Regions from separate parts of the Streptomyces sp. NPDC059008 genome, predicted to be linked through region 2. Evidence: riboswitches for the same ligand, from Rfam matches in the RefSeq annotation. Region 2 holds a riboswitch; each other region holds the start of a gene.

Region 1 (3,957 bases), on a different contig from region 2:
CGGACCGTACACCCCGTAGTTGTGGTTACGGATGCTGGTGCGGTTGCTGACGAGCGCCGGGCGCGTCAGACGGCGAGCGCCTGGGCCCGGCGCTTCACCTCCGTGCCGCGATTCTCGCGCAGCGCCTGCGCCGGGGTTCCGGGGAGGGTCTCATCCGCGGTGAACAGCCACTCCAGCATCTCCTCGTCGGTGAAGCCGTCGTCCTTGAGGAGCGTGAGCGTGCCGACGAGGCCCTTGACCACCTTGTCGTCCTTGATGAAATCGGCGGGTACCTGCAGCACCCTGTTCTCGCCGCGGCGCACCGCGATCAGCTGGCCCTCCTTGACCAGCTGCCGGACACGGGTCACCTCGACGCCGAGCTTTTCGGCGATGTCGGGGAGGGTGAGCCAGGCGGGGACGAGTCCATCGATGTTTGCGTCAATCTCGGTCACAGGACAAGCCTGCCACCTCGCACTGACAGTCGGTAGCCGGGCATCGCCATCAGGGGCCTCCGGCACACCGGAGGGTGACGACACGCCTGTCGACACGGCCGTCGGCACACCTGCCGACGGACAGGTCCGGCGCGCCTCCACGCCCGCCGCGCCCGCCCGGCAGTCCGGCACCCGGGTCCGCCCTACTGCACCGCGGCCTTCAGCGGCACGGCGGCGTTCGCGGCCCGGTCCCGGTCGAGGGTCACACCCCGCTCGATGAGCTTGCGCCCCTGGGCGAGGTCCCTCGGCCGCCCCACGGCCAGCAACGCGACGAGCCGTCCGCCCCGCAGCCAGATCACCGACCAGGCGGCCTGGGCCGGGTCACCGCGCCAGACCAGCTCGTCGGCGTCCCCGTGATGGCCCGCGTACTGCACGAACCGGCCGAACTGCTCGGACCAGAAGTACGGGACGGGGTCGTAGACCATCCCCTCCGCCTCCCCGCGGGCGATGTTCTCGGCGACCGTACGGGGGCCCTGGAGGGCGTTGTCCCAGTGGTGGATCAGCAGACGGCTGCCGTAACGGGCGGACGGGAAGGAGGCGCAGTCGCCGACCGCGTACACATCGGGCACGGAGGTGCGCAGCCGGTCGTCGGCCAGCACCGAGCCGTCCTCGGAGGACACCTCGACGCCCGAGCCGGCCAGCCAGGCGGTGGCGGGCCGGGCCCCGATCCCGACGACCACGGCGTCGGCGGGCAGCGTGGCGCCGTCCTCGAGGGTGACCAGGCCGGCGGTGACGGCCGCGACCCGGGCGCCGGTACGCAGCTCGGCGCCGGCGTCCGCGTACCAGCCGGCCATATGGGCGGCGACCTCGGCGGGCAGTGCCCCGGCCAGTGGGCGGTCGGCGGCCTCGACGACGGTGACCGCGCAGCCCGCCTCGCGCGCCGCGGTGGCGAACTCGGCGCCGATCCAGCCCGCCCCGACGACCACGATCTCGTGCTGGGCGGCGAGCACCGGGCGCAGCCGCTCGGCGTCGTCGAGGGTGCGCAGCAGGTGGACGCCGGGCAGGCCCTCGCTCCCGGGCAGCGTGATCGGGGCGGCGCCGGTCGCGATCACCGCGTAGTCGTAGGAGACCGGGCCCCGGACCGTCTCGACCCGGTGGGCGTCCGGCACCAGGGCGGTGACCCGGCGGTCGAGGTGGAGCTCGATGTCGAGCGCGGCGAAGTCCACGTCGAAGGCGGAGCCGTCCGCCTTGCCCAGCAGCACCGCCTTGGACAGCGGGGGGCGGTCGTAGGGCTGGTGGGGCTCGTCACCGAGCAGCGTGATCGCGCCGCGCCACCCCTGTTCACGCAGGGCGACCGCGGTCTGCACGCCCGCGATTCCGGCGCCGACGATCACGACGCGCGGCGGGTGGCCGGGAGACTGGGAGGATGTGCTCTGCTCGCTCACCCGATCACTCTAGGACGGTGTGCGACGCCGCTCGCAGCACCGCGCGACGAGATCTCTGACACAGCGTCATGACCGCGCTCCAGGGGCCCGTGCCCCGCCCCGCGGGCTCCGGGGACGGCACGGCCACGCACGCGCCACCGGTGCCGCTCCCCCGACAGCCGCGGCCCCCGTGTACGCCGACCGTTCCCTTACCCCGGCTCGCGCCCCGTATTAGGGTGACGGCTACACGCACTCGCGGGAGCCCGGACGCACCGGGCTGAGAGGGAGGCTGGCCGGCCTCCGACCGTACGAACCTGATCCGGGTCATGCCGGCGAAGGGAGGGGCTGGACGCCCATGCATCCATCTGCCACACCATCGAAACCAGTCACCGGGCACCCTGATGTGCTCGTCATCGGGGGCGGCGTCATCGGCCTGGTCACCGCCTGGCGGGCGGCCGGCCGCGGGCTGACCGTCACGGTGGCCGACCCGGCGCCCGGTGGCGGCGCGGCCCGCGTCGCGGCCGGAATGCTGGCCGCGGTCACCGAGCTCCACTACGGCGAGCAGACCCTGCTGGCCCTCAATCTCGACTCGGCGCGGCGCTACCCGCGGTTCACCGAGGAGCTGGAGGAGGCGGCCGGGACGTCGATCGGCTACCGGCGGTGCGGCACCCTGGCCGTCGCGCTGGACGCCGACGACCGCGCCCACCTGCGCGAACTGCACGCCCTGCAGATCCGCTCGGGCCTGGACTCACAGTGGCTCACGGGCCGCGAGTGCCGCCGCCTGGAGCCGATGCTGGCCCCCGGCGTACGCGGCGGCCTGCGGGTCGACGGCGACCACCAGGTCGACCCGCGGCGGCTGGCGAGCGCCCTGCTGGTGGCCTGCGAACGGGCCGGGGTGGTCCTCCACCGGAGCCGGGTCGAGCGGCTGACCTTCGACGGCGGCCGCGCCTCGGGCGCCGAACTCGCCGACGGCACACGGCTGTCGGCCGGGCAGACCGTGCTCGCGGCGGGCAGCCACATCGGTCGCCTGACCGGCGTCCCCGACGAGGTGCTGCCGCCCGTCCGGCCGGTCAAGGGACAGGTGCTGCGGCTGCGGCTGCCGGACGTGCCCGCCGGGTCCCCGGCCTTCCTGTCGCGCACCGTACGGGCGGTCGTGCGCGGCAACCCCCTCTACCTGGTGCCGCGGGAGAACGGCGAGCTGGTCGTCGGCGCCACCATGGAGGAGCTGGGCTGGGACACCACCGTCACCGCGGGCGGGGTCTACGAGCTGCTGCGGGACGCCCACGAGCTGGTCCCCGGCATCACCGAGCTGCCGCTGGTGGAGACCAGCGCCGGGCTGCGCCCCACCTCCCCCGACAACGCGCCGCTCCTCGGGCCGACCGCTCTGCCCGGCCTCCACCTGGCCACCGGGCACTTCCGCAACGGGGTCCTGCTGACGCCGGTCACCGGTGACGTGATGGCCGAGGTGCTGGCCACCGGGAACGTCCCCGACGAGGCCCTTCCCTTCACCCCCGCGCGCTTCTCCCGTGGCGGGACCCTCACCGCCGCCCCGGGGGCCGCGCGCGCCCGCTTCCTGGAGGAGCAGCCCGTATGAGCAGCGCCAGTGTTTCCGTGTCGGTCAACGGCGAGGCCCGCGAGATCCCCGGCGGACTCACCCTCGACCGGCTCGTCGCGACCCTGTCCGCGGCGCCCACCGGGGTGGCCGCGGCGCTCAACGAAGTCGTGGTGCCGCGCACCCAGTGGCCCACCACCCCGCTCGCCGAAGGTGACCGCGTCGAGGTGCTCACCGCGGTCCAGGGAGGCTGATCCGCAGACATGACCGATACCGAGGTGTCCCGAGGGGCGGCCCCCGCCCCGTCCGCCGCCGGCCCCGACCCCCTCACCATCGCCGGCACCACCTTCCGGTCCCGCCTGATCATGGGGACCGGCGGGGTGCCCAGCCTCGACGTCCTGGAGCGCGCGCTGCTCGCCTCCGGTACAGAGCTGACGACGGTCGCCATGCGGCGGCTGGACCCGACCGTGCAGGGCTCGGTGCTGTCCGTGCTGGAACGGCACCGGATCCGGGTGCTGCCCAATACGGCGGGCTGCTTCACCGCGGGCGAGGCGGTGCTCACCGCCCGGCT
Region 2 (3,957 bases):
CGCCCTTTTCCCTGCGATCTGAGGACGATTTGCTGCGCCGTTTGGATACGGTGCGTCGCGGTCAGGCCGCCTTCGAGCGACAGGAATATGCCCTGGGCACGGTGTGTTCGGCCATCCCCATCCAGGTTGGTGCGGCCGCGGCGACGTTGGCGGTGTCACTTCCCGCCAACGAACTGCACCGATTGCGGTCCGTTACGGATCGACTACGAAAAATGGCGGAGGCGACACTAACGACACTCGCCTTCTCTATCAGTATCTGAAAACTCACTCCTTGTGATCTGCCAGCACGTGGCCGACGATGGCGGCAATAGGGCTACGGGGGATGTTTCCCGGCCATCTCCGATCAAGTGCGGGGCAGTGGTTGATGACCGACACAGTTCAGGCAGAAGTGATCATGAGCTTCGTCGTCTCCGAGGAGCTCGCGTTCCGGATTCCGGTGGAGCTGGACTTCGACAGCGCCGATCCCTACGCCGTCCGCCTCACCTTCGACCTGCCCGGTGATGCGCCCGTCACCTGGGCCTTCGGGCGTGAGCTGCTGCTGGACGGCTTGAGCCGGCCGTCCGGTGAGGGTGATGTGCGGATCGAACCGGCCTCGCCCGAGCATCTCAGCGATGTCTTCATCAGCCTCCAAGTAGGCGCCGAGCGCGCCCTGTTCCGGGTGAGCGCGGCGCCGCTGGTCGCCTTCCTGGACCGTACGGACCGGCTCGTGCCGCTCGGCAAGGAAGAGGTCTGCGACACGTTGGAGGCCGTGCTGGACCGGATCCTCACGGAGGCGCCCGCCGGCTGACCCCGGCCCGAACGCCCCGTCCACACCGGCGCCACACGGGTCCGCCGGTCACTTCACATGCCGCGCGCCCCTCCGGGCCCCGTGCGCGGCATGCCCGTACCGCTACCGCTTGCGTCGCCTGCCATGCCCTCCACGCCGTCCCGACCGGCCGCGCGACGCATCGTCGGCGCCCCTTGCCCCCGCACTCCCTGCCCCCGGGTCCGCTGTCCCCTGTGCGCGACGTGTGCCGTCGTTCCTGCGGTCCGCCGAGACGACGAGCGCCGCCAGAAGCGTCGTCAGCGGCACCGAGGCGACCAGGCCGATGCTGCCGACCAGCGTGCGCACGATCTCCTCCGCCACGACCTCGCTCGTGGTGACCGTACCGACGCTGCTCTGTGCGATCGAGAACAGCAAAAGCAACGGCAGCGCGGCACCCGCGTAGGCCAGGACAAGGGTGTTGACGACGGACGCGATGTGGTCGCGGCCGATCCGCATCGCCGCGCCGTAGAGCTTGCGCCAGCCCGCCGTCGGGTCCGCCTCCTTCAGCTCCCACACCGCGGCGGTCTGGGTCACCGTCACATCGTCGAGCACACCCAACGACCCGATGATGATCCCCGCCAGGAGCAGTCCGCGGATCTCGATGTTCGGGTAGAGCCCGTGCACCAGCCCGGTCGTGTCGTCCGTATTGCCCGTCAGCAGCGCCCAGCCGATGAAGACCGAACCGAGCAGTGCGATCAGCAGGAGCGAGGCGAGGGTGCCGAGTACCGCCACGGAGGTACGGGCCGTCAGCCCATGGCACAGGTAGAGGGCGATCAGCATGATCGCCGAGCCCCCCACCACGGCCACCACCAGCGGATTGGAGCCCTGCAGGATCGCCGGGAGGATGAACAGCGTCAGGACGACGAAGCTGGCCGCCAGTGCGACCAGCGCGAGCACCCCGCGCAGCCGGCCGACGACCACGACGGCGATGGCGAAGATGCCTGCCAGCACCCACATCGGAAGAGACCGGTCGACATCGGTGACCGAGTACTGCAGTTCCCTGGGTGCCTTGGGGGAGTACGACACCACCACCTCCTGCCCGGTGGTGTAGTGCCGCAGCGCGTCCGGCGTCACCACCGTCTGGAAGGTGCGCCCGGCGTTCTCGCCCGTGGTGACCTTGATGGTCGCCTGCTGGCAGGGCTTGTCCGGTGCCGCTCCCCCGGCCGGCGGTTGCCCCGTCGGTGACGGAGGCTGAGGCTGCTGCTCGGCATGGACATCCGCGCAGTTCACCTCAGCCACCTTCACCACTCTGGCCTGCTCGGTGGGTTGGTCGAAGCCGACACCGGATGGTTTGTGCCCCGGTGCGCCGCCCGGCCAGAGCACGACCAGGCCGACCGCGACCGCGGTGGCGAACGGGATCAGCACCGCCGCGATGACCTTGCGCAGATGCCGCGAGACGGGCGCGGCAGGGCCGTGGCCGTGACCGTGCGAGTGCGCGGCGGGGTGGGGGTGGGATTCGTGAGAGCTCACCCACAGATCATTGCAACAACTCATGGGGCCCCCTGTTCACCCCGCTACGTCGGCCGCTACCGTGGTGCCACCTTTGCAATCGCGGGAGCTCGGAGCACCGGGCTGAGAGGGCGCTGACCTTCGTCCCAGTGATGTTTCACGTGAAACGTCGATGGACGGAAGCCGCTGTGTCGACCGCCGAACCTGTTACCGGGTAATGCCGGCGTAGGGAGTTGGGTCTCATGACTCTGCAGGATGCACGCACGCCCAAAAACGAAAACGGTGCCGGCAGCGAGCCGCAGATCGGCTGGCACAAGGGCTATGTCTCCGGATCGCGCCCGGATCTTCGGGTCCCGGTCCGGAGGGTGCACCTCACCAACGGCAAGCACGTGACGCTCTACGACACGTCCGGGCCGTACACCGACCCCAACATCGAAACCGATGTCCGTCGTGGTCTCGCGCCGCTGCGGGAGAACTGGATCATCGCTCGCGGCGACACCGAGGAGTACGCGGGCCGCCCCATGCGGCCGGAGGACGACGGCCTCAAGCACACCTCACCGCGCGGTGGCCTCAAGAACCTGGACGCGGTCTTCCCCGGCCGTCCGCGCCAGCCCCGCCGTGGCCGCAACGGCGCCGCCGTCACCCAGCTCGCATACGCCCGGCGCGGCGAGATCACCGCGGAGATGGAGTACGTCGCCCTCCGCGAGAACGTCACGCCCGAGTTCGTACGAGACGAGATCGCGGCCGGCCGCGCCGTGCTGCCGTCCAACGTCAACCACCCGGAGATCGAGCCGATGATCATCGGCAAGAACTTCCTGGTGAAGGTGAACGCCAACATCGGTAACTCGGCGGTCACCTCCTCCATCGAGGAGGAGGTGGAGAAGATGACCTGGGCGACCCGCTGGGGCGCCGACACGGTCATGGATCTGTCCACCGGACGCAACATCCACACCACCCGCGAGTGGGTGCTGCGCAACTCCCCCGTCCCGATCGGCACCGTCCCCCTGTACCAGGCGCTGGAGAAGGTCGACGGCAAGGCCGAGGAGCTGACCTGGGAGATCTACAAGGACACCGTGATCGAACAGGCCGAGCAGGGCGTCGACTACATGACGGTGCACGCCGGTGTGCTGCTCCGCTACGTCCCGCTCACGGCCCGCCGCAAGACCGGCATCGTCTCCCGAGGCGGCTCGATCATGGCCGCCTGGTGCCTCGCGCACCATCAGGAGTCGTTCCTGTACACGCACTTCGAGGAGCTCTGCGAGATCCTCGCCTCGTACGACGTCACCTACTCGCTCGGTGACGGACTGCGCCCCGGCTCCATCGCGGACGCCAACGACGAGGCGCAGTTCGCCGAGCTGCGGACGCTCGGCGAGCTGAACACCATCGCCAAGCGGCACGGCGTGCAGACCATGATCGAGGGCCCGGGCCATGTCCCGATGCACAAGATCAAGGAGAACATCGACCTCCAGCAGGAGATCTGCGAAGAGGCACCGTTCTACACGCTGGGCCCGCTGACCACCGACATCGCGCCTGCCTACGACCACATCACCTCCGGCATCGGCGCGGCGATGATCGCCTGGTGGGGCACCGCCATGCTCTGCTACGTCACGCCCAAGGAGCACCTGGGCCTGCCCGACCGCGACGACGTCAAGACCGGCGTCATCACGTACAAGATCGCGGCCCATGCGGCGGACCTGGCCAAG
Region 3 (3,957 bases), on a different contig from region 2:
TGATCAGGAGTGTCGCCCACAGCAGCGCCCACTGGCCGCGGCCGCGTGGCCGCTGCGCGGTCTGCGAGGCGGCGACGAGCCGGAGGGCGGACTCCCTGCGGCGCACGGTCCAGGCGTGCAGCGCCAGCACGCCGAGCACCGCAACGAACTGGATCATGGTGAGGACGGCGGCCGTCGGCAGGTCCAGGAAGTCGGCGGTCTGCCGGTAGATCTCCACTTCCAGCGTCGAGAAGGTGGGGCCGCCGAGAATCTGCACCACCCCGAAGGAGGTGAAGGTGAACAGGAAGACCATCAGGGCGGCGGCCGCGACGGCCGGTCCCAGTGCGGGCAGCGTCACCCGCCGCCAGGCCGCGAACCGTCCGGCGCCCAGTACCCGCGCCGCCTCCTCCTGGCGCGGGTCGAGCTGCCCCCACAGTCCGCCGACGGTCCGTACGACCACGGCGTAGTTGAAGAAGACGTGCGCCAGCAGAATCGCCCAGACCGAGGTGTCCAGGCGCAGCCCCCACAGGTCGTCGAGCAGCCCGCCGCGCCCGACCAGCGCCAGGAAGGCCGAGCCGACGACGACGGTCGGCAGCACGAACGGCACCGCCACCACCGCCCGCAGCAGCTGTTTGCCGGGGAAGTCGAAGCGCGCGAAGACATAGGCGCCGGGCAGCGCGATCAGCAGCGTCAGCCCGGTCGAGGCGGCCGCCTGCCAGAGGGTGAACCACAGCACGTGCACGACATCCGGGTCGCTCAGCACGGCGCCGAACCGGCTCAGTTGCCACTGCCCGCCGTCCTTGAGTCCGCGCCCGACGATCGCCACGACCGGGTAGGCGAAGAACAGCGCGAAGAAGGCGAGCGGCACGGCCATCAGGCCGAGCCGCACCGCCGTTCCCCGTGCGGGCCGTCTGCTGCGGGCGCCGGCTACTTCAGGACGAGCGAGGACCACTGCTTGATCCACTGTTCGCGGTTCTCGGCGATGTCCTTCGGGGCCAGCGTCGCCGGCTTGTCGATCTTCGCGCCGTAGGTGGTGAACAGCTCCGGCAGCTTGGCGTCCTTGCGCGCCGGGTTGACGAACATCTGCAGCGGCACGTCCTCCTGGAACTTCTTGCTCAGCAGGAAGTCCAGCAGCGCCTTGCCGCCCTTCTCGTTCTTCGCGCCCTTCAGGAGGCCGCCGAACTCGATCTGGCGGAAGCAGGTGCCGGTCGCGACGCCGGTCGGGGCCTGCTCGGGCGCCGGCTTCTTGCCGAGCACCTCGACGGGCGGGCTGGAGGCGTAGGAGACCACCAGCGGCTTGTCGCCCTTGCCCTTGCCGGCCCCGGAGCCCGAGAACCGCTCGTTGTAGGCCTGCTCCCAGCCGTCGACGACCTCGACGCCGTTGGCCTTGAGCTTCTTCCAGTAGTCCTGCCAGCCTCCCCCACTCTCGGCTTCGCTCGAGCGGGAGGTGCCCCCATCGCCGTAGGTGGCGACGGTGGCGAGCTGGAAGGCGAGCCCCGGGGAGGAGGTCGCGGCGTTCTCCGTGACGAGCAGCCCCTTGTACCGGGGCTTGATCAGATCGTCGAAGGTCTTCGGCGGCGCGATCTTGTGCCGGTCGAAGTAGGCCCGGTCGTAGTTGACGCAGATGTCGCCGTAGTCGAGCGGGGTGACGCGGTGCCTGCCCTTGTCGAGCTGCAGCGCGGCCGGGACGCTGTCCAGCCCCTTGGCCTGGTACGGGCTGAAGAGGTCCTCGTTCAGGCCGCGTGAGAGCAGGGTGTTGTCGATGCCGAAGAACACATCGCCCTGGGGGTTGTCCTTGGAGAGGATCGCCTGGTTGACGGCCTTGCCGGCGTCTCCGCTCTTGAGGAGCGTGACCTTGTAGCCGCTCTCCTTCTCGAAGGCCTTGAGCAGCGGCTTGGGGAAGGAGTCGTGGCTGACGAGCGTGACGGTCTTGGCGTCCGCGTCGCCGCCCGAGGTGCCGCATGCGGCGAGCGCGGTCATGCCGAGCGCGGCGGTGAGGGCGCTCGCGGTGATCCTGCTGGTGGTTCTCACTGATTTCCTCCTGGCTGGCCAGGAAGAGACGCGGCCCCGCCCGGTGTCCGCAGCTCACGGCGTCCGAAGACGCGCGCGAAGGACATCCGGGCAGGGCGCAACAGCATGAGTGACGACCGAACTTCCTACCCGGAATGACCCGGGCGAGGTTCAAGGGTCTGCGGGCACCGTAGGACTACGACGCTTCCGCACTCTCAGCGCTGTGGCGCTCCCCTGTCGGAATGTGCATTTGTTCGACGACACCGTACCAGCGGGCGCTCAGCGCTCCGAGGCGGCGAGCTGCCCGCAGGCCCCGTCGATCTCCTGACCGCGGGTGTCGCGGACGGTCACCGGCACGCCGTGCGCCTCGATGGCCTGGACGAACGCCCGCTCGTCCTCAGGGCGCGAGGCGGTCCACTTCGAGCCGGGCGTCGGGTTCAGCGGAATCAGGTTCACATGGACCCGCTTGCCCTTGAGCAGCCGTCCCAGCAGGTCACCGCGCCATGCCTGGTCGTTGATGTCCCGGATCAGGGCGTATTCGATCGAGATGCGCCGCCCGGACTTCTCCGCGTACTCCCAGGCCGCGTCCAGCACCTCACGCACCTTCCAGCGCGTGTTGACGGGGACGAGGGTGTCGCGCAGCTCGTCGTCCGGCGCGTGCAGCGACACCGCGAGCCGGCACTTGAAGCCCTCGTCGGCGAACCGCAGCATCGCCGGGACCAGGCCGACCGTGGAGACCGTGATCCCGCGCTGGGACAGGCCCAGGCCGTCCGGCTCGGGGTCGGTCAGCCGCCGGATGGCGCCGACCACCCGGTTGTAGTTGGCGAGCGGTTCGCCCATCCCCATGAAGACGATGTTGGACAGCCGCGCCGGTCCGCCCGGCACCTCGCCGTCGCGCAGCGCGCGCATCCCGTCCACGATCTGGTGCACGATCTCGGCGGTGGACAGGTTGCGGTCCAGCCCCGCCTGGCCCGTGGCGCAGAACGGGCAGTTCATTCCGCAGCCGGCCTGCGAGGAGATGCACATGGTGACCCGGTCCGGGTAGCGCATCAGCACCGACTCGACGAGCGTGCCGTCGTGCAGCTTCCACAGGGTCTTGCGGGTGGTGTCGTTGTCGCACGAGATGTGCCGTACGACGTTCATCAGGTCCGGCAGCAGCTCGCTCGCCAGCTTCTCGCGCGCCGCCGCCGGGATGTCGGTCCACTGCGCCGGGTCGTGCGCGTAACGGGCGAAGTAGTGCTGCGACAGCTGCTTGGCGCGAAACGGCTTCTCGCCGATCGCGGCCACCGCTTCACGGCGCTCGACGGGGGTGAGATCGGCAAGGTGCCGAGGGGGCTTCTTGGCCCCGCGCGGCGCGACGAAAGTGAGTTCTCCGGGTGCAGGCATGGTGGGTCCAGTGTCGCAGATCATCTGAGGCGCCCCAGGTGACGGCGGGGTGGGGACGGTCACCCTCCGTCGTCATCCGTCATCGTCGGCCCACCTCGCAGGCCCAGGGACGGCCCAGCGGCTCCCTGTTCCAGCGACTGCGACCCTGCCGCACGACGGCTGCGCGTCCGCCCCTATACGAGTCTGGCATCCCACTGGGGCCCGGCACGAAAGGCAACGTGCGGTACGAATCAGCTGACCTAGCCTCTTGAGGATGCGCATAGATCAGATGGCCCCCTGGCTCCACGAGCATGATGCGGCCCCGCAGACCGTGCTCCTATCGGCCCAGTTCGATGCGTACCTCAGCGCGCTCCCGTGGGCAGGCAGCGGGATCGACTGGCGGAACCTGCCGCACCGCTCGCTGGCGCTGGACGGCATCTCGGACGACGAGGTTGTGCATTGGGCCCGTCAGACGCCCTTGGCCTTGCACGCCCATGTCCTCGTCATCGACTCGGCTACGGAGCCAGGGGTGCTGTGCCGCTTCGAGGACGCCATGCGGGACTTCGAGCTGCTCTCCAACCGACCCGAGCTCTATATGTGCGG

The links. Region 2 has a riboswitch for thiamine pyrophosphate ahead of thiC (phosphomethylpyrimidine synthase ThiC). Riboswitches for the same ligand answer to the same signal wherever they lie in the genome.
Region 1: linked by a shared signal. The riboswitch ahead of thiO (glycine oxidase ThiO) and the one ahead of thiC (phosphomethylpyrimidine synthase ThiC) in region 2 are both predicted to bind thiamine pyrophosphate.
Region 3: linked by a shared signal. The riboswitch ahead of ACFWZH_RS21820 (thiamine ABC transporter substrate binding subunit) and the one ahead of thiC (phosphomethylpyrimidine synthase ThiC) in region 2 are both predicted to bind thiamine pyrophosphate.

Annotation. Positions count from the first base shown of each region.
Region 1 is NZ_JBHYJC010000054.1:5,646-9,602, reverse strand. Features, by position in the region: gene ACFWZH_RS34835 (Rv2175c family DNA-binding protein) at 66-431, opposite strand; gene ACFWZH_RS34830 (NAD(P)/FAD-dependent oxidoreductase) at 614-1,855, opposite strand; TPP riboswitch at 2,080-2,192, shown strand; gene thiO (glycine oxidase ThiO) at 2,190-3,428, shown strand; gene thiS (sulfur carrier protein ThiS) at 3,425-3,640, shown strand; gene ACFWZH_RS34815 (thiazole synthase) at 3,752-3,957, shown strand, end outside.
Region 2 is NZ_JBHYJC010000001.1:382,324-386,280, forward strand. Features, by position in the region: gene ACFWZH_RS01760 (IclR family transcriptional regulator) at 1-260, shown strand, start outside; gene ACFWZH_RS01765 (SsgA family sporulation/cell division regulator) at 365-787, shown strand; gene ACFWZH_RS01770 (YibE/F family protein) at 890-2,299, opposite strand; TPP riboswitch at 2,347-2,503, shown strand; gene thiC (phosphomethylpyrimidine synthase ThiC) at 2,497-3,957, shown strand, end outside.
Region 3 is NZ_JBHYJC010000018.1:40,216-44,172, forward strand. Features, by position in the region: gene ACFWZH_RS21815 (ABC transporter permease) at 1-868, opposite strand, end outside; gene ACFWZH_RS21820 (thiamine ABC transporter substrate binding subunit) at 907-2,010, opposite strand; TPP riboswitch at 2,115-2,235, opposite strand; gene rlmN (23S rRNA (adenine(2503)-C(2))-methyltransferase RlmN) at 2,269-3,375, opposite strand; gene ACFWZH_RS21830 (hypothetical protein) at 3,629-3,957, shown strand, end outside.